One region of the Flavobacterium sp. Arc3 genome, then DNA from elsewhere that is predicted to be linked to it. Evidence: riboswitches for the same ligand, from Rfam matches in the RefSeq annotation. Region 1 holds a riboswitch; each other region holds the start of a gene.
The links. A riboswitch is a leader RNA that binds a small molecule or an ion and turns the genes downstream of it on or off. The one in region 1 is predicted to bind S-adenosylmethionine.
Positions count from the first base shown of each region.

Region 2: another riboswitch for S-adenosylmethionine. It lies ahead of thrA (bifunctional aspartate kinase/homoserine dehydrogenase I); the one in region 1 lies ahead of QO200_RS00040 (hypothetical protein).
Region 3: another riboswitch for S-adenosylmethionine. It lies ahead of QO200_RS18780 (hypothetical protein); the one in region 1 lies ahead of QO200_RS00040 (hypothetical protein).
Region 4: another riboswitch for S-adenosylmethionine. It lies ahead of QO200_RS12005 (Na+/H+ antiporter NhaC family protein); the one in region 1 lies ahead of QO200_RS00040 (hypothetical protein).

Region 1 is NZ_JASMRI010000001.1:6,254-11,316, forward strand. Features, by position in the region: gene QO200_RS00035 (hypothetical protein) at 88-2,343, opposite strand; SAM-I-IV-variant riboswitch at 2,681-2,778, shown strand; gene QO200_RS00040 (hypothetical protein) at 2,769-3,158, shown strand; gene QO200_RS00045 (hypothetical protein) at 3,158-3,541, shown strand; gene QO200_RS00050 (hypothetical protein) at 3,572-4,087, shown strand; gene QO200_RS00055 (transposase) at 4,240-4,752, opposite strand; gene QO200_RS00060 (RagB/SusD family nutrient uptake outer membrane protein) at 4,864-5,063, opposite strand, start outside.
Region 2 is NZ_JASMRI010000021.1:36,826-41,888, reverse strand. Features, by position in the region: gene QO200_RS14680 (O-acetylhomoserine aminocarboxypropyltransferase/cysteine synthase family protein) at 1-886, shown strand, start outside; gene QO200_RS14675 (hypothetical protein) at 1,432-1,635, shown strand; SAM riboswitch class I at 1,816-1,924, shown strand; gene thrA (bifunctional aspartate kinase/homoserine dehydrogenase I) at 2,005-5,063, shown strand, end outside.
Region 3 is NZ_JASMRI010000041.1:15,492-20,554, reverse strand. Features, by position in the region: gene QO200_RS18790 (dipeptidase) at 1-1,140, opposite strand, end outside; tRNA gene QO200_RS18785 (tRNA-Leu) at 1,253-1,334, shown strand; SAM-I-IV-variant riboswitch at 1,824-1,927, shown strand; gene QO200_RS18780 (hypothetical protein) at 1,986-2,372, shown strand; gene QO200_RS18775 (hypothetical protein) at 2,782-3,183, shown strand; gene QO200_RS18770 (DUF3157 family protein) at 3,201-3,620, shown strand; gene QO200_RS18765 (hypothetical protein) at 3,768-5,063, opposite strand, start outside.
Region 4 is NZ_JASMRI010000015.1:5,984-11,046, forward strand. Features, by position in the region: gene fabG (3-oxoacyl-[acyl-carrier-protein] reductase) at 60-806, opposite strand; gene QO200_RS12005 (Na+/H+ antiporter NhaC family protein) at 992-2,314, opposite strand; SAM-I-IV-variant riboswitch at 2,374-2,470, opposite strand; gene QO200_RS12010 (T9SS type A sorting domain-containing protein) at 2,569-3,150, opposite strand; gene QO200_RS12015 (transposase) at 3,201-3,512, opposite strand; gene QO200_RS12020 (hypothetical protein) at 3,829-4,251, opposite strand; gene sucD (succinate--CoA ligase subunit alpha) at 4,468-5,063, opposite strand, start outside.

The DNA.
Region 1 (5,063 bases):
TTTTCATTAAACTCCACTTCAGATAAAAACCATTGTTTAATTAGTTCAAGTATTAGCTTGCCTTATTGATTGTGTTGCTATTAAGAGTTATACCTTGAGTTTTCCTTCTTTGTACGTTTCTTTATTAACGGTTTTGTTGGTCTCGATATCTATGTATGATGTTTTACCATGACGTAAACCATCCTTTATTTTTCTTTCTTCTTTGATGTTATTCTCGGTGTCAACATATTCAAATTCCCCTGAAAAAGGAGTGTCATCGAGTTTAAGGTACAATTCATCTACAACTGCATTGTCAATAAATTTCTTTTCTATTTTTACATTTTGGTCATAATAGTAATAGGTCCATTTATCAACCCTTGATTCTTTATACAACCTACCAGTAATAATAGGTTCGTTATTTAAGGTCGTAATAAGGAGTTCACCATCAGTATATCCTAATCTCTCGTCGGATTCGTCATTAGCAAAAAAATCGAGTTCAAAATAACCATCACGTTCAGTGTCATTTTTCAGCCAATAAACTTTTGAAAGTATACGGTCCTTAAAGTATTGTGTTCGCTTGACTTTTAAATAAGCTGCTGTTCGTTCAATGATATCGTATTTATAATTTTTACCTATTCCTAAACTATCATTTACTACTAGTTGTTTTAAATTTCCAAATTCGAACTGTTTCACTAGTATAGGAATGCTGGCATTATTATACTCGATATCTTCACCATGAAGTTTGTCATTTTTATAATTAGACTCCGTTTTAATTTGATTTCCTTCTTTATAGCCAGACCATTTTCCTTCTTTTAAATTATCTTCATATTGTCCTTTCGAAACCAATTGATTTATAGAGTCCCTTAGTTCATAAAGGCCAGTTAACTCATCATTTTTATAATACGAGGTTTCAAATATTTTGTAGATTCTAAATTTAGAACAGCTGTCTACTTTAACTCCGGTGTCGTTAACTTCGTCACACGGATATTTGATTTCTTCTCTATAATAAAACCGTTGTGCTTTTCCGTTTAATTTTCCGTTTAAATAAATCCTTTTTAATGCAAGCTTATTAGCAAAGGGTTCAGACTCCCCATTTTCTTTCACATAATTTGGAAAATAAAAGTTCCATTCTCCGTTTTCTAAATCTTCGCTGTAATTTCCATCGGCACTTAGACTACCTGAATTGTTGTAGTTTTTCCAATAGCCCGTTTTTTTTCCGTTATTGTATTGCCCCTCCTCAATTAATTTGAGTTCAGAAATGTTTGTATTGATTGTTCCTCCAAAAAGATTTTTGTGCGCGTCTAAATAGACTTTGTAACTGCCGTTAAGTTCATCATTTTTATAATTACCAACAATAAGACTGTCTCCTTTTACGTCCTGAAACGGACCTTCTTTGATGTCTTTTAAATAATTGGTATAGGTTATAGTTCTTTCCGTTTTACCATCAATAAAGACGTATTTCCAATTGCCATTTTTTTCATCATTTACATAAGGACCAATTTCCTTTAAATAAAGCGCAGCAGTAGTTTCGTCATAATATAGGCCAGTATATAAGCCATTTGCCAAGTCATCTTTATAATTAGTGGTATAAGAGATTTTATTGTCTTCAAAGGATGTTAATAAGCCATTTCTTTTCCCATCTTTCATGATATATTCCAAAGACTTACTTCCGTCTACATCATATTCAATTGTTTTACCGTTTAAAAAACCATTGCTATAAGTGCCACTTTTTTTAATGTTTCCTTTTTCATCATAAAAATTAAATGGTCCGTTTAAATGCCCGTTTAACAAACTGTACTCAAATTTAACGGTATAATCATCGTAATAGTCTGTTTTCTTTCCGTTGTCATTATCGTAGATTCCTGATTTTTTTATCAATGTTATATTATAAGAAGTCATACTTCTATCCGACCAATCATCGTCACTTCTTTTTGCATTTGTAACCATTAAAGTATAGCCCGAACTGCCATATGTAGAGATTACTTTCTCATCTTCAATCGCACTGTCAACTAATTTGAAGCCGTTAGCGGTTAAGGAATTTTGTATCAATAAATAAGAACCTTTGTTAAAAATAGAATAGGATATTTTATTAGGATAGTCATCATAAGTATAAAGATAGAACCATGCTTGGGCTTTATCACTATAATCCTCTTTATTGTAGGACCAAGTAATAGTGCTATAATTGTCAGTATCTCCCTTTTCGGAGTTATAATAGGTCCATCCTTTTATTAACATAAATTGATTTACATCTTGCCAATTCTTCTTGTTGCATAAATTAGTTAAATCTGTTAGGCTAAGTTTTTGCCCAAAGAGAGTTGAACTAATAATTAATGTTAATAGGATAAGGGTAATTCTTTTTTTCATAACGTTTGTTTTTGGTGGCGTATTAACTACAACTCAACCAGAGTGTTGTTATAGGGTATTTGATACCTAAGTTTGTTTTTCTTTTTGGTTTAAATTTTACTTTACAATAGTAAAAAATCTGACACTTAAATCTTTACGGTTTTCCACATTTCAGAGCATTTTTTTAATTTGTGTGTAATTATGGAAATAGGAACAAAACCAAAATTAGGGTTAATTTATCGGGAAGCCTATACCTGTTTTTAGTGATATTCTAAGTCACTATTGAATTGTTATTTTTTATAAGTTTTAAAAATTTGTGTGATTTTAATGTCCGTTTTTATTTTTAATTTATATATTTGAATATCATTACGAACTACTATTTAGTAGTAGCAACCTGCTTAGACAAGCGAAGGTGCTAAAACAATGAGCCTAAACTAAGGAAAAATATGTTTAAAATACCTCAATTTATTTCCAAATTCAAGATTGCTTTAAAAACAAAAAAGGCTAAAAAAAATCTGTTTAAGATTTATTTAGACCTCGATTTCCAGTTTTATAGTGTCGCTTTTGACGAACTTCAAGAAGTCAATTACATATATAAAGAGAAGGAGCTATACGACCAAAGTATTGCTGGTATTACCACTTTTTTAAAGTTTCAAAAACCAAATGGAAGGGATTATGAGTTTTATCCTGATATCTATTACTCACAATTGAAAGCTAACCAAGAATATGCTGTTATCACGTATTCTTTCACAGGAGCTTATTCTACAAGAGCAGTTGCATTGGTTCAGACGTTACAATTAGATACAATAGAGATATTTAAACATTGTAAAGAATAATGAAAACAAAAGCAATAAAAACCTTTACAGCGGTCATCACCCTTGGACTAGAAATAGGATATAGCAAAGAGCTTTACAAGAAGGAATATTTGATTCATACCCTTGAAGAGTATCAAAAGCAAAGAATAGATGAAGCAAGGATTTATTTAAGCGCTTCAATCAGCGATTGTAGTATTGTTTTAGGCGGTCTGGAAGAAAACCATATAAGGTTAGAATTTATAAACTACCCTAAATTTCCGTTGGAAGTTGAGGTGTTTAAAAATGAAATTATAAAACTGTGTTCTCATTTGCTTAATAAGTTACAACAAAATAGAACTGTGATTGTGTTTACAGATGAAACAGTTATGCTAGAGATTGATGAAGCAATAGACCCAAGGATTTAAGAGAAAAGATTAAACTGTAAATTTATAGATATGAGAATATTGTTGTTTTTATTGCCTTATGGCACATTGGTTTTAGTTTTATTTATTCTTATGATTATGTTTTCTTCGGAAGTGTATCACGTGATGGGAACTCAGCTACCTATTGTATTATTGGGAATATTACCAATATTTCCCAGTATCAAGATTTCTTCATTACTTAATAAAAAAGTTCAAAAGTCAAACATTTATAAGTTAACCAACCTTCAAGTGTTAACTGGGACTTTTGAACTAATAATTCCAGTTTGTCTTTCTTTTTTTCTATTTGAGTATGTTGACAAAAAGGAATCTTATGGTTATGGAAGTAACCATGAGATATCAGATAACATTCCATATTTTCTTCCAGCGCTATTTTTTGTGATTTTATGTCTTGAGTGGATAAGGAGGTATAATTCTGAAAAAGATAAGTTTGTAGCTTTTAGATATATTTATATCATAGTAATGGTAATTGCGTTTATACTTAGTCTAAAATATATTGGACTTATGTTTGAACCTAATGCAAAAAGATAATGCAATAACCATTAATCATTGAACAGAAGTGCCAACTTTATTGTTGTGAAATTTCTCTGCTAATTTCTGACTATAAATTTTTGTTTCGTTTTGATTGTCAGTATGCATGATGTCTGACGCGATAGCTTGACCAATTTCGGTCAAAACAGCATCTATCTTACCTTGAAGTCTCTCTTTATTTTTTCAACTGCTTTTTTCCAAACAAAACTGTATTTATGTGCATTGGCTTCTATTTTGGTTCCATCGATAAATTGTTTCTCAAGACTAATAAGTTCCAAATCAACCATCATCTCAACGAGTTGATTGAAAAGCTTTTCGACGTTCCCTTTTAATTTTTGTCCTCTGAAATCATTTATAGTTCTAAAATCAGGCTGTAAACCACCTGAAAGCCACATAAAGTAAATGTTTTCCTTAACTGCTTTAGCTATTTTTCGACAAGAATAAGTATTGTTTAAATACCCGTAAAACAGTACTTTAAGAAGCATTTTAGAATGATAGCTAGAAGAACCACCACCTTTATACTGTGAAATAATATCAGGTATTTCTAATCTTTCAACAACAGAGTCTATTAATCTAGCGGAATGATTTTCTGAAATTAAAGCATTTAAATTCAAGGGAAAAAGTTCTTGCTGATGAACTAAATGATGCTTAAAAATGGGCTCCATAAATGTTGTTTTGAGTACTTAAACATACTTAAATTCAGCATAATAACAAAAAAACTGTCTGAAAATTACTTTTCGGACAGCCTCTTTCACTAAGTTTAAACACTTCATTATTTAGTACCCATCATTCTGGATTAAATTCTTGTTGACATCCATTTCTCTTAAAGGGATCGGTAAAACGAGATTATTAGCATTGTAAGGCAAAGAACCTATGTTTTGTTTTAACCTTTTGGCATCAAATAATGCAAATCCTTCAAAGGACAATTCTCTTTTTCTTTCCATCAATATAGCTGCCAAATTTACCGTAGTGAATA
Region 2 (5,063 bases), on a different contig from region 1:
TGTAGACCCTTCTGATCCAGCTAATTTTGCTAAGGCAGCGAATGAGAATACCAAAGTGTTTTTTATCGAAAGTTTGGGGAACCCAAAGTTAGATGTATTAGATATTGAAGCTATTTCTGCTGAAGCAAAAGCGTTGAAAGTTCCTTTGATTGTAGATAATACAGTTGCTTCTCCATATTTACTAAATCCAATAGCGCACGGAGCGAATATTGTTATTCATTCTTTAACAAAATATATCTCAGGTAACGGAACTTCTTTAGGAGGAGTTATTGTTGATGCAGGAACTTTTGATTGGAGTAGTGGTCGTTTTCCGGAATTTACAACCCCTAATGCTGGCTATCATGGCTTGGTTTATCATGAAGCTTTAGGAAACGCTGCTTTTATTGCAAGAGTAAGAATTGAAGGACTACGTGATTATGGAGCTGCTTTGAGTCCGTTTAATGCGTTCCAAATTATTCAAGGTTTAGAAACATTGGCCGTACGTGTAAAAAGACATAGTGAGAACGGATTAGCATTAGCACAATGGCTAGAAAGTCAAGAGCAAGTGGAGTGGGTGAATTATCCAGGTTTACAGTCGAGTAAATATTATGATCTGGCTAAACGTTATTTGCCAAAAGGACAAAACGGATTAGTAACCTTTGGTCTAAAAGGAGGTTTTGAAGCGGCAAAAAAAGTAGCGGATGATACCAAACTATTTTCGCTACTCGCAAATATTGGAGATACAAAATCATTAATTATTCATCCAGCAAGTACAACGCATCAACAATTATCTGATGAACAACAGTTAGCTTCAGGAGTTTCTAAAGATTTGATTCGTCTTTCTGTAGGTTTAGAAGATATTGAAGATTTAAAAGCAGACTTAAAAGCAGTTTTTGAGTTATTGTAAGAATTTATAAAGTATATTTTATATCGTTTAAACACTGCTTTTTTATCCAAAATTAAGATGAGTTTTATAGTATTACAATCTCAGTTTGTAAGATTATAATATTTGTATTAAAAATGAGTTAAAATGTTGATAGTCATTAGGGAACTAGCAAAAAAAAACTGAAATTTGTTGCAAGAAAATACCAAAGATGAATTTAATCATTATTGTAAATTTTAAAACTATTTCGGAATCATCTGCAAGGAAATGATTGCCTTATATTATAGCTATAATTAAGCATCAGCCTTCCTATTTCTTTTGGAAGGCTTTTTTATTAAAACAATTTAGAATTTAAAGATAATTAGCATGGAAAAACATATTTTTAGAAATAATAGATCACTAGTGATTACCTTATTTGTAAAAATATGTTGATATGCCAAAAGTATAAGTTACTATAACTTTAACCCTTTTGGTATTTATCCAAAAGGGTTTTTTTATGGTATTTAAAAGAGAATAAAGAGTAACAAACAAGCAAGAATAAACATAGCAACAATTAAACAAGTAGACACATGGGGGCAATTAGTAGAATTACCAGAGCGGTAAGTTTTTTAAGGAACTTAAAAACTAAAAAAAATAGTATAAAAATCACGGTAGATGATTTAGTTCATCCAAGATTTGGTATCAACGACACCAATGCTAATGATTTAAATAAATCACCAAATTCATTACAGTTTTTGATGTATTCAAAGGAAAACGATACTCTTTTTATCTAATTGATAGCGAGCTGTCTTTATAGTGATTTACACGCGAGGAATTCCTGAATTGTTATGTTCAGCAATGTTTCGCGTTTTTTTTGTTAAATATATTTTTCGCTAATAATCAGAATGGTAAAAGTTTGGTTGTTATAAAAATATGTAGTTAATTTGCAGTAATAAGTTCACACACGTATTGAAATGTTATAAAGAAAGGATGAGGGATTAGACCCGATGAAGCCTTAGCAACCCTTCGAGAAATCGAAGAAGGTGCTGCATTCTACCACTCCCTAAAGTGGAAAGATAACAACAAGAATTTCTCTAGTATTTACCTAGTTTTTTCTTTCTAATATTTCCAAATACAAATCAAAATTAATAAAAGATTTGACATTGGAAAATAACCCAACACATATTACCATACAAAATTTCACCACGCACAATGGTGCTTTTTATGCTAGCCTAAACTTAAGTTATCAGGTTTTTGGCGCTGCTTCGCATACCGCTCCCATTATCTTAATTAATCATGCCTTGACCGGAAACTCACAAGTAATTGGCGAATCGGGTTGGTGGAATGATATTGTGGGTGTCGATAGAACCATCGATACTAGGAAATATACAATTGTTTCTTTTGATGTTCCTGGTAACGGATTCAATTCAGCGACTATAGAGAATTACAGAGATTTTATTGCAAGAGATATCGCAAGGATTTTCATCGAAGGACTTCGGTTTTTAAAGATTGATTCTTTATTTGCTCTTATCGGCGGTTCTGTTGGTGGTGGAATTGCTTGGGAAATTTTGGCTCTAGAACCTAAACTGGCACAAAACTTCATTCCCATAGCTACAGATTGGAAAGCGACTGACTGGTTGATTGCTAATTGTTATTTGCAAGAGCAAATCCTAAATAACTCTAAAAAACCTATTGAAGACGCTCGTGTTCACGCCATGTTGTGCTACCGCACGCCTGAATCTTTCAAAGAAAAATTTAATAGAGATCTCAATGAACAACTAGAAACGTTCAAAGTAGAAAGTTGGCTGAATTACCATGGAGAAAAATTAGAAAAAAGGTTTCAGCTTTCGGCATATAAAATGATGAACCAATTATTGAAAACGATTGATATAACTAGGAATCATGAGTCTTTAGAATCAGTTATCTCAAAAGTGGGTGCTAATATATACATTGTAGGAATTAATTCAGATTTGTTTTTTACAGCAAAGGAGAATAGAGATACGTACAATGAGATTAAAAAATTTAAAAATAATGTATTTTATAGTGAGATTGACTCACAACATGGGCACGATGCTTTTTTGATGGAATACGAACAATTAGACAATTTGTTAGAAGTTGTTTTCAAAAATAAAAAACAAATGAAAATAGTTAAATTTGGCGGTAAATCTTTAGCAAACGGTGAAGGTATCGACACAGTTTTAGATATTATAGAGGAAAAAATAAAACAAGACGAGAAAATTGCAATCGTCGTTTCGGCAAGAGGAAAAGCAACGGATGAGCTGGACGACATTCTTACTATTGCAGCCAAAAACGGAAATTACAAACCGCTATTGGAAAGTTTTAAAACCTATCAAAAAGATGGTTTTGAGGCCGTTGATTTTTCGACTGAATTTGATAAATTAGATAAACTTTTTGAAGGCGTTAGCTTGATTGGTGATTATAGCCCAAAGATTCAAGACCAAATTTTAGCACATGGCGAAGTACTTTCGGCTAAATTATTGGTTTTTTTATTGAATGAAAGAGGCGTTACTGCAAAACTAGCAGATACAAGAGATTTAATCATAACCGACTCCAATTTTGGGGATGCACAACCTTTGGACGCTGTTTCTAAGAAAAATATCATTCAAATTTTCAAAGAGAATAAAGATTCAATACTAGTGATTACTGGTTTTATTGGTTCGAATGCGAAACACGAAACCACTACTTTAGGTAGAAACGGAAGTAATTATACGGCGTCATTAGTCGCTAATTATATCAATGCCGAAGAATTGCAAAATTTCACTCATGTTGATGGAATTTACACTGCTAATCCCGAGTTGGTTTTAGATGCTAAAAAGATTGAATCTTTGTCTTATAATGAAGCAAATGAAATTGCTAATTTTGGTGTGAATATTTTGCATGCAAAAACAATTATTCCTTTATTAGAGAAAAATATTCCGCTTCGTATTTTAAATACTTTCAATCACGAAAATAATGGAACTTTAATTACTTCAAATTCTAATGTCAGCGGAATTAAAACATTATCTGTTTTAGAAAATGTTTCTTTGGTAAATTTAGAAGGAAGAGGATTACTTGGAAAAACAGGAGTGGATGCGCGTATTTTCAAGGTGATGGGTGACAATGATATTAGCGTAAGTATTATTTCTCAAGGTTCTTCAGAAAGAGGAATAGGACTTGTGGTTGCTGCTGATAAAGCAACAAAAGCTATGATCGAATTAGAAAAAGAATTCGAAAATGATTTCTATTCTAAGGATGTCAACAAGATTACAGTTGTCGACAACGTATCGGTAATTTCAATAATAGGCCAAGATCTTAGTACGTTTCATAAGCCTTATACGGCTTTGATAAAAAACAAAATTGTTCCTATTTTATTCAATAATACCGTTACGGGTAAGAATGTGAGTTTAGTGGTTAAAAAATCAGAACTTAACAAAGCGCTGAATGTTATTCATGGGGAGATATTTGGGGTTGCGAAGAAAATCAATATTGCCATTTTTGGGCATGGATTAGTTGGCGGAACCTTAATCAATCAAATTTTAGAATCGGCGGAAGCAATCGAAAAAAGGAAAGATGTTAAGTTGAATATTTTTGCTATTGCCAATTCTCGAAATGTGCTGTTGAATAAAAACGGAGTTTCGGCTAACTGGAAAAACGAAATTCAAGCTAAGGGGTCAGCGTATACATTAAGCGATATTATTGCTTTTGCAGAAGCGAATCATCTAGAAAATTTAATTGCAATTGATAACACGGCGAGTGCTGATTTTGTCGAGAATTACATTCCGTTAGTTGAAAGCAGTTTTGATTTAATTTCTTCAAATAAAATAGCGAATACTTTAAGTTATGGTTTTTATAAAAAGCTACGTAAATCATTAGCTGATAATCAGAAGAATTATTTATATGAAACCAATGTAGGTGCGGGTTTACCATTAATTGATACTATTAAATTATTGCATCTTTCTGGTGAAAATATCACTAAAATAAAAGGCGTTTTCTCAGGAACGTTAAGCTATTTATTCAATAATTTCTCTTCCAAAGATGTTCTGTTTAGCGAAATATTGAAAGAAGCAATTGATAGTGGTTTTACAGAGCCAGATCCAAGAGAGGATTTATGTGGGAATGATGTAGGCCGAAAACTACTTATATTAGCGAGAGAATTAGACTTGCAAAATGAGTTTGAGGAAGTTGATATTCAGAATTTAATTCCAGAACACTTACGTGAAGG
Region 3 (5,063 bases), on a different contig from region 1:
CCCTATGCTGTCGATAGGAGTTACATAACCCTGACCTCCGTGATGTGGTGTAACTTTTACGGTTACTCCAGCAGGAGCGAGGCTCATGAAGTGTTTAGTGAATAACTCAGTAATTTGCTCCCATTCTTGGTTGGGTACTAAACGCATGGAGATTTTAGCGAACGCTTGACTTGCGATAACCGTTTTTGCTCCTGCACCAGTATAACCTCCCCAGATTCCGTTTACGTCTAATGTAGGACGAATAGAGTTTCTTTCGTTAGTCACATATCCTTTTTCGCCATAAACGTCTTTCAGGTCAAGTGCTTTTTTATATTTTTCCAAGCTGAATGGCGCTTTTGCCATTTCGGCTCTTTCTTCAAGAGATAGTTCCTCTACATTGTCATAAAATCCAGGAATGGTAATATGATTGTTTTCGTCATGAAGAGAAGCAATCATTTTTGCCAAAATATTGATTGGATTAGCCACTGCACCACCGTATAAACCGGAATGTAAATCACGGTTGGGTCCTGTAACTTCTACTTCGACATAACTTAATCCGCGAAGACCTGTTGTAATAGAAGGTTGTTGATTTGAGATCATTCCAGTGTCTGAAATTAAAATCACATCATTTTTAAGCTTTTCATTGTTGTTTTCAACAAAGGTTTTTAAGTTTACACTTCCTACTTCTTCTTCACCTTCAATCATGAATTTCACGTTACAAGGCAAAGTATTACTTTGGATCATGTATTCGAATGCTTTTACGTGCATGTACATTTGTCCTTTATCATCACAGGCACCACGTGCAAAAATGGCTCCTTCCGGATGAATGTCGGTTTTTTTTATCACAGGCTCAAATGGGGGAGAAGTCCAAAGCTCCATCGGGTCTGCCGGCTGTACATCATAATGACCATAAACTAATACCGTTGGCAAGTTTTTGTCAATTATTTTTTCACCATAAACAATAGGGTAACCGTCAGTTTCACAGATTTCTACAAAATCACAACCTGCTTTTTCCAGACTTACTTTTACCGCTTCAGAAGTCTCAATAACATCTTGCGAGTAGGCTGCATCTGCACTTACAGATGGCATTTTTAATAATTCTATTAACTCGTTGATAAAACGGTCTTTGTTTTCTTGTACGTATGACTTGATATTTTCCATTTATTAACTAATTTTTTATAGTTTCAAAAGTACAAAAAATAGAATTAAAAATTTTTTTAAAAAATGTTTTGAAAGTTCAAACTTATGACTATATTTGCACCCACAATTGCACGCGGATATGGTGAAATTGGTAGACATGCCAGACTTAGGATCTGGTGCCGCAAGGCGTGTAGGTTCGAGTCCTATTATCCGCACATACATTAAGACTTAAACAGCTGTTAATCAGTTTTTTAAGTCTTTTTTGCTTTTTGTATTCCCCCAATACATCCCCTCTTTCATAATTGTGTGTGTAAATGAACCTATTTAACCTAATGAAACTTCGACTACGTATTTTATTTAACTAATGGAATAAACTTCTTTTTCAACATTTAATAGGGGGGGGTGGAGAATTCTCGTCTACGGGGTGCCGGGGTATTCTAAAGGTCATTTATGTGAAGATAACGAAAGGGATTTTAAAAAAAATTTGGCAAAAAAAATTCTAGATATTGCATAAAGCACTGGCAATTCCCTTTGTTAAAAAGTGTTAAAAACACAAGTAGTCCGCACTATAGTAAAATAGGTGAACGAGTACGATAAAAAACACACCTTCTAGTTGACCTTCTATAGGCATAGAATAAGCATCATTTGGTAGGTCACGTTAAGTTCCATATCGATAAATCCAAAAAATAATTCTATATTTACCCTTCAAACATCAAGATTCTTTCCCTCCGGGAGAAAGAAACCAACCGAGACGAGAGTCCACGGTGGTAAATAAGATGAGGGCAGCCCGCCAAAATAAAGTGCTATTCAACTCCCTTTTTTATTGTCAAGATGTTCTGTAAATTATTAACTTAATTCAAATCATTATGGCTATCCATTTTATTGACAGTGATAAAATTGACATCACCTTCACCAACCTAATCATTAATGTTTCCAGTCTAAACAAATATGGGCTCTCGGTAAACGATTTTTCCGTAGAAAACAACCTATGGGGAAAGACGAATGGGAAGCTCTTGGTCATGACTGAAATGAACGAGCCCGCTTGGGAATTGCAGAAGATCATTGATACCATTTTAATCCCTAAAGGATTTGTCTTTGAGCGTGATTTTGTCGTCGCATTTGAGCAGCTTATTCACGGAGCGGGAAACAGCATCACATGTTTGATCAATCAAGAACTCCCTGAACTATTGGAGATTGATTGGATTAGCAGTGAAATAAAGATGAACGGTAATTTCATATGGCTTAAAAATTAAACTGAAGCCGAGAATGTAGCTATATAATTAAAGAAACAAAGACAGTCAATTTTCTTCCATTGCTTTTCATTATTCGTGGTATACTCTTAAGAGACTTACTTGCAAGCAGGCATATTAATAACTCAAATTGAGGTAAACCGTAACGTTTTTATAAAACATCTTAATATTTTAGCAAATATCACTAATTGTGGGTATGTTTTCTTTTAATTAGTAGTGTTATATTTGTTAAATTCACGGGCGTGATTTTTAATTTAATCCTCGTTAACAATTATAAAAAAATTGCTACAAAGACTCAATATAGAGCTTTTTCAAATACTGAATATTAGTAACATTGTAAAATCGGTCATTTAGTATCGATACATTAGCAAAATCAGATGGAAATGCGATTAACCAAACCTAAATATATATTATGAAAAATTTACTTTATGTTTTTACTGCTCTTTTGATTTTTTCTTGTTCATCTTCAGATGATAGCTCCGGTACCTCGAGTTCTGATATCAACCCCCCAACATGGATTCAAGGAACATGGAAACAGGAAGGCGCATTACAAGGGCAAGGGCTCGGGTTTAAATTTAGCTCAAATGATTTTTGTACTCTAATATTAAATGGGGACCTGTGTACACAAGGACAAATTGATTCATTTAGAAAAGCAGGTGAAAAAGTAACTGTTGAAGAGACAATATCAAGCACTTCATACAGTGCGAAAATTAATTATCCAATGGGACAGTCAGTAACCTATTCTTTTAGTAAAATATCAAACACTGAAATTAAATGGGAATCCTCAGCAGGCGTTGTATTTATAAAACAATAAACTTTAAAATTTTAATTATGAAAAAATTATTTATTTCAATCTTATTTATAGTTTCGAGTATTTCTATAGCTCAAAGCGCAACTGCAACGACAGAAGACGGAAAAAAAGTTGTTTTGAAAAGTGATAAAACGTGGGACTACATAAGTAAAACTGTGGTTTCTGAAAACGATTGTACTTTAGAACCAAATTATGTAGAACCAAAAAGCGAAAAGGGAATAAATAGTTGGCTTAAAAAATTCGACGCAACAACAGAGGATTTAAAAAACCATGTTGCAGTTGAAAATGAATGCGAGGTTAAAGATGTAAAATTGTTAAATATCTCTGAACAAAAAGGAAATGGAATGTATTCTCTTTGTGTAAGCGGAAAGAAAATGAAATATAGAAGAATGGGTACTGTATTTTCAAGATTAGATGAAGAGTTGTTTAAAGGGAAATAAAACACCCAACATTCACGACCACTAAACAACAAAACCCGCTACCTAGGCGGGTTTGTTATTATAGCATAATTGAGAGTGTAAAAGATTATTTACCTGTAAGATTATACTTTCTTGTAACAGTACGCTCACAGACATTAAACCCCCCCCTTAAACCCATGTTTTAGATTTAAGCATCGGAACAAAGCCTAGTTCTTTTAAAAAAGTAGTTTCCATAAAGGTTTTGACAATACTTGCTTTATCTTCTGTGGTTACGATACAATCGTGAAGAGTCAATAATGGAATTTTTTTTCTAAAATCTTTATTCAGTTGTCGGGCGACAATGTTAAGCATAAAATAGCTTTCGGTTTGAAGCGTCAGGTAGGAATAGAACCTGTGGTTTTTCTTTTTTAACTCCGTAATAAAAAAATGCATTTTCGGGAAATAGGATTGAAAAACTGCTTTTTCGTTTACGAACGTATTGGGCTTTGCGTTTAACATTGAGAGCATATTTGTTTTCACTACTTTTATTAAATCATCCATATCACCATCAAATTTGCGGTTAAACTTTTTTTCGACAGCACTCAATAAATATTCATCTGGTTTTAGCCTTTCATCAAATAAATGGATGGTGTGAAACCCGTCTACAAAACGCTCATATAGGGTCCCTTCCCCGATTTGAATTTGAAATTGCTCCAACTCTTTACTACAAAGGGCTACGCGCTTTTTTACTAACATATAATGATTATAATAAGTTTTAGTACTATTAATTATACTATTAAGATGACAATTGTTATTGGTTAAATTACTTAAGATAAAGAATAAAAATGTTGGAACAGATGCGGAAATGTCAATTTCGGCCAAAACGGAATTTTCATAGCGCAAGAATTTTCTGAACTCTTTAGGGAATCCCGATAGCGAAGTATGGATTCTTCCGTCAGTCTCTGGCTTGTGTGTCATATAGAATTCTCCATTGTTCATTTTCAATATTTTTGAAGCGTTTAAAAGATATTTTTGGTAATCTGAATTTTCTAAGTACAGACGTTCATTGTGGTTTAAAGCGTCAGACAATTGAACTGTAATTTTTTTTGGGTCTAGGTAGCTGGTGAGGAAGGAATAATGTTTCCTGACTGAAGGTTGAATTTTTAAAGCGAATTTAGGTTTGATTTTTTTCATCAAATTTTGGTCAGTAATAGTATAAATTTTTAGCTTTTTGTTAGCGTAAAACGGGGATAGTTTATAAGAAAAACTGTGACCTTTAGTATATGGCCTTCGCCAAAGAATGCGTCCTGCTCCCGAAAAATTTTCTATTAGATAATCGATGTGTTCGTTGTAATTCCTGCAAAAGGACTGTAAAGTTGTTGAAGAAAGACCGATAAATAATTTTTCAGTCGTAATTTCTTTATTCTTATCAATTTTGTAAGCCAGGTTTTTAATTACAAAATGTATAATTAAGTAAAAAAAATC
Region 4 (5,063 bases), on a different contig from region 1:
GAATTTTAAATGGAAAGAATTCAGTATTTTAAAATTCATCATTTAAAATTTATAATTTCTTATGTTAGCATTCCTCCATCAACATTCAAGACTTGACCAGTGATATAAGCACTCATGTCAGACGCTAAGAAAAGGCAAGCATTAGCAACATCCTCAGTAGTTCCTCCGCGTTTCAACGGAATCCCGTCTCTCCATCCTTGAACGACATCATCATTTAATTTTGCTGTCATTTCAGTTTCAATAAATCCTGGAGCAATAGCATTACAACGAATATTACGCGAACCTAATTCAAGTGCAACCGATTTTGTAAATCCAATAACACCTGCTTTTGAAGCGGCATAATTCGTTTGGCCCGCATTACCCTTCACTCCTACTACACTACTCATATTGATAATTGATCCGGCGCGTTTTTTCAAGAAAGTTCTTTGAATTGCTTTGGTCATATTGAAAACTGATTTCAAGTTCACATCAATAACTTTGTCAAAATCCTCTTCAGACATACGCATTAGCAAGTTGTCTTTAGTAATTCCAGCATTATTAATCAAAATATCAACAGTTCCAAATTCAGCAATTACAGCATCAACCATAGCTTGTGCTTCATTAAAATCAGCTGCATTTGATTGGTATCCTTTTGCTTTAATTCCCAAAGCGTTCAATTCATTTTCTAATGCTAAAGCCGATTCCACAGATGAACTGTATGTAAAAGCAACATTTGCTCCATGTTTTGCAAAAACTTCTGCAATTCCTTTTCCAATTCCGCGACTCGCGCCTGTTATAATGGCCACTTTTCCTTCTAGTAATTTCATATTCAAAAATTAGTTTAATTTTTATTTGTAGCTATTCCTGCTATCCGCTTCAATCTTTTATGACCGCTAGCGCTTTCATAAAAGGATTTCCACTACTATCAGGGCTATCTTACAGTTGTCAAATATAGAATAATTCCTTTTTTAAAAAAATTTAAAAATCAATAACATTCGAAATCGAACCGATTTTAAAGATCCAGAAATCGTTTTACCAATTTGTCCCAAAAAGAGCTATAAATCGCAACCAAAGTAAAAATAAACAAAAATAAATGATACCAAGCATTTGTTAGTAAATCCATAAAATCAAGTTTGCCATTTGCAAAACTTAAAATCAGCAATACTTGTGCCCCATAAGGCAAGATCCCTTGCACTACACAAGAAAATATATCAAGAATTGCTGCTGTTTTCTTGGGACTCAAATCGTATTCATCACTAATTTCCTTAGCAATTCCACCTGTTATAACAATGGAAACTGTATTATTGGCAATAGCCACATTCGTAAAACCTACCAAAGCACCAATTCCAGCCTGCGCCGATTTTTTACTTTTAATGCGCTTTTTGATTTGGTACAATAAATAATCAATTCCTCCAGCTTTATCAACCATTGCTGCTAAACCACCAGTAAGCATAGACAATAAAAATATTTCAGTCATACTAGTGAAGCCCTCATATATCTTTTGGGCAAATTCCATCAACGTAAAATGATTTCCAAAATACCCAATCAATCCAGCTAATAAAGTTCCAATAATCAGTGTTGAAAAAACGTTTATGCCAACTAATGCTAATACAATTACTAGAACGTAAGGAAGAATAGTTATCCATTCAAAATTGGTCTTAGGAATCGCCACTGCAGTAATATCAGAGTTCAGTCCCAAATAAAAGAAAACTAGAACGGTTATAATGGCTGCGGGAAAAGCAATGAATAAATTTATTTTGAATTTATCTTTCAGTTTACATCCTAATGATTGCGTAGCAGCAATTGTAGTATCTGAAATCATCGATAGATTATCTCCAAGCATCGAACCACCTAACAAAGCGCCTGCAATCAATGGCAATGAAGCTCCACTTGAATTAGCCAGATTTACTGCGATAGGCCCAATAGCTACAATGGCTCCCACAGAAGTTCCAGTAGCTGTTGATAAAAAGGCCGCTATTAAAAAGATCCCTAACGGAAAATAAGCGACATCAATTGTATTAATTCCAAGGCTTACAACTGCATCCACACCTCCCGTTGCTTTACTAACAACAGCAAATGCTCCCGCGAGAAGATAAATGAGACACATGGTCATAATTTTACTCTCTCCACAACCAGCAATCAAAGTGGCTACTTTCTCATCTGACGAACTCTTAAAAAGTAAGAAAGCAGAAATAATTCCTATCACAACAGCAATTGGCGCAGGTAAAGCATAGAAATCATCAAGCCATATACCGGCTCCTAAAAAAATAAAAATAAAAATCAATAAGGGAATTAAAGCAAATGCATTTCCTTTTTTTTTCAATAAATGAGTCATAAATCAGTTTTATAATGATATAAATATGACGAAAAACAATAGCTAAAAAAATGGGAATGTAAAACAACGTTTTTTCCAAAGGATTTGGCTTATCGTTTTAGCACCTTGCTCGTTGTTGCAGGTTGCTATCTCTTTTTGAGATTCGTGATAACGGCTGCAAAAGTAATTATTATTTTTTGAAATCGTCACCTTCGATCAAAAAAAATATTTTACAAAAAAAAGCCTTACCGAAGTAAAGCTTTTTTATAACTAATTTAGTTTTTTATAAATTTCATATTCGAACTTCCTTTATCTGTATTCATTTTCAAGAAATACTTTCCGGAAGCCAGTTTAGAAACATCAACCTTTGTTACTGAAGTCGCATTCGGAACAGCAATGACCATTTGTCCAAGAATATCATAAATTGCTATTGATTGTACTTCTATAGAATTTTTATAATTAATATTTAGAATCTCATTTACTGGATTTGGAAACACACTAAAGTAATTTGAAAATTCAAAATCTGAAGTTGCTAAGGTTTTAAAGGTAGATGTCGCTTTGTTTGTCAGAATTGGAAAGTTATAATCAAAATAAATATTAGCTTCATTTTGGAATGTATCGCCAACTACTAATGTTGGTAATGTTTTAATCTTATAGCCATCTCGATGTAAATAAGAGGTCATTAAACGGTATCCGCAGTCTATAAACTCATGACTTAAGATTTCTTTAACCGATTTAATAACAACTTCTTGAATTACCATTCCTTTGGATTTATTATAAGTAAAGACACTAGGCTTATTACCTTTTTTACCATGGCTTGGTCTTCGGTAGTAACTACTTTGAATCATACCTACCATCACAATGACTTTGCTTTTACTGATTTTATACTTGCTACAAATACTATCAACTAAATCTTTCTTGGATCGGACGTCCCAAACTTTTTTTTTAAAAGTTCACGTCCAACTTCTAGTTCAATTTCTTTATTAGCTAATAATTTACGTAGGATACGGTTTTCTTCCTCAGCTTGCTTTAACTCTTTGCTACGATCGTCATAAGTGACTTTTAAACCTGCTTCTCCTTGTTTCTCATGCTTCTTCTTCCAACTGTACAAAGTTCCTTTACTAACACTGTATTTACGGCAGGTTTCTACAACTCCTGATTCTTCGCAAGAAGATAAAATTTCTAACTTCTCTTCTAAACTCCATTTCTTGTATTTCATATCTCAAATGTACTATTTGAAATTTAAAATATCACTCCGAACTTATAAGGGGCTAAAATAAACATTGGTTGCAATATAACTGTCTACACTTGCTTCTAGTAATTTTTTCTTAAAATTGACATCTGGTATATCAATAACCTGAGCATTAACACTTCCAAAAAAACAAAATCCAATAAGTAAAAAGTAAAGTTTTTTCATTTCATAAATTAAAGTAATCAAATATATAGAAATCAATTAGTAATAAATTATTTTCCTAAAAAAAAAAGCCTTACCGAAGTAAAGCTTTTTTTATAAAATATATGATTTATGAAATTGACTAGAAAGCTACATTCCATCTTGGTAATCTACCATTTTCATCTAAGAAAATTTGTAAAACTTGTCCTTCTACAGCAGTAGGAATACCTTTAGTATCATCATTGAATGTTTCATACCAAACAACTTCTAACAAGCTGATATCTTCTTTTTTCATTTGCGCTGGCCAAGAATATTTCCTTCCTGTTTTTGCAAACTGGTGCCCTTCAACAATCTTTTCTTTTAGACCACCATTTTTAATTTTCAAAGTTCCGTCATTTTGTACTGTTCCTGTAGAACCTACCATGATCAACTCTTTTTCTTCTGCTACTGCATACACTAAAAACACGCCACTTCCTTCTGAAGCATTACAAACTTGTTCTAAACTGTCATCTGCAGCAAATGAAAATTTGTCGCTAACTTTAAATTTTTTTAATTCCTTATACATATTGTTTTATTTTTATTTGAATTGGCTTCCTCAAAAAAATACCCCACAAAATCGTGAGGATTATCTAAACCATTCGTTTCTATTTATTATTATTAAAGTTAAAGCGGTAAAATAGCTGTTTTTAATAAAGTGCAAAGGTATTTCTTTAATTCTATTTTATAATAAAAAAGCCCCACAAATGTGAGGCTTTTTATATTTTAGTTTTAAAATAGATGACTATCCTAAAACTTCTTTTACTTTTTTACCAATTTCAGCTGGAGAATCCACTACGTGTATTCCACATTCTCTCATGATTTGTTTTTTAGCTTCTGCTGTATCATCAGTTCCACCTACAATAGCACCTGCATGACCCATTGTACGACCTGCTGGAGCGGTAACTCCTGCAATGAATCCTACAACTGGTTTACGGTTACCATCGGCTTTAATCCAGTGAGCAGCATCTGCTTCTAGTTGTCCACCTATTTCACCTATCATTACAATACATTCTGTTTCTGGATCATTCATTAACAACTCAACTGCTTCTTTCGTAGTAGTTCCAATGATAGGATCTCCTCCAATACCAATTGCAGTAGTAATACCTAAACCTTGTTTTACTACTTGGTCAGCTGCTTCATACGTTAATGTTCCTGATTTAGAAACAATACCTACAGTTCCTTTTTTGAAAACAAAACCTGGCATGATACCAACTTTAGCTTCACCTGGAGTAATAACTCCTGGACAGTTAGGTCCTATTAGCCTAGCGTTTCTTTCTTTAACATAAGCGTTTGCTTTGATCATATCAGCCACAGGAATTCCTTCCGTAATAGCGATAA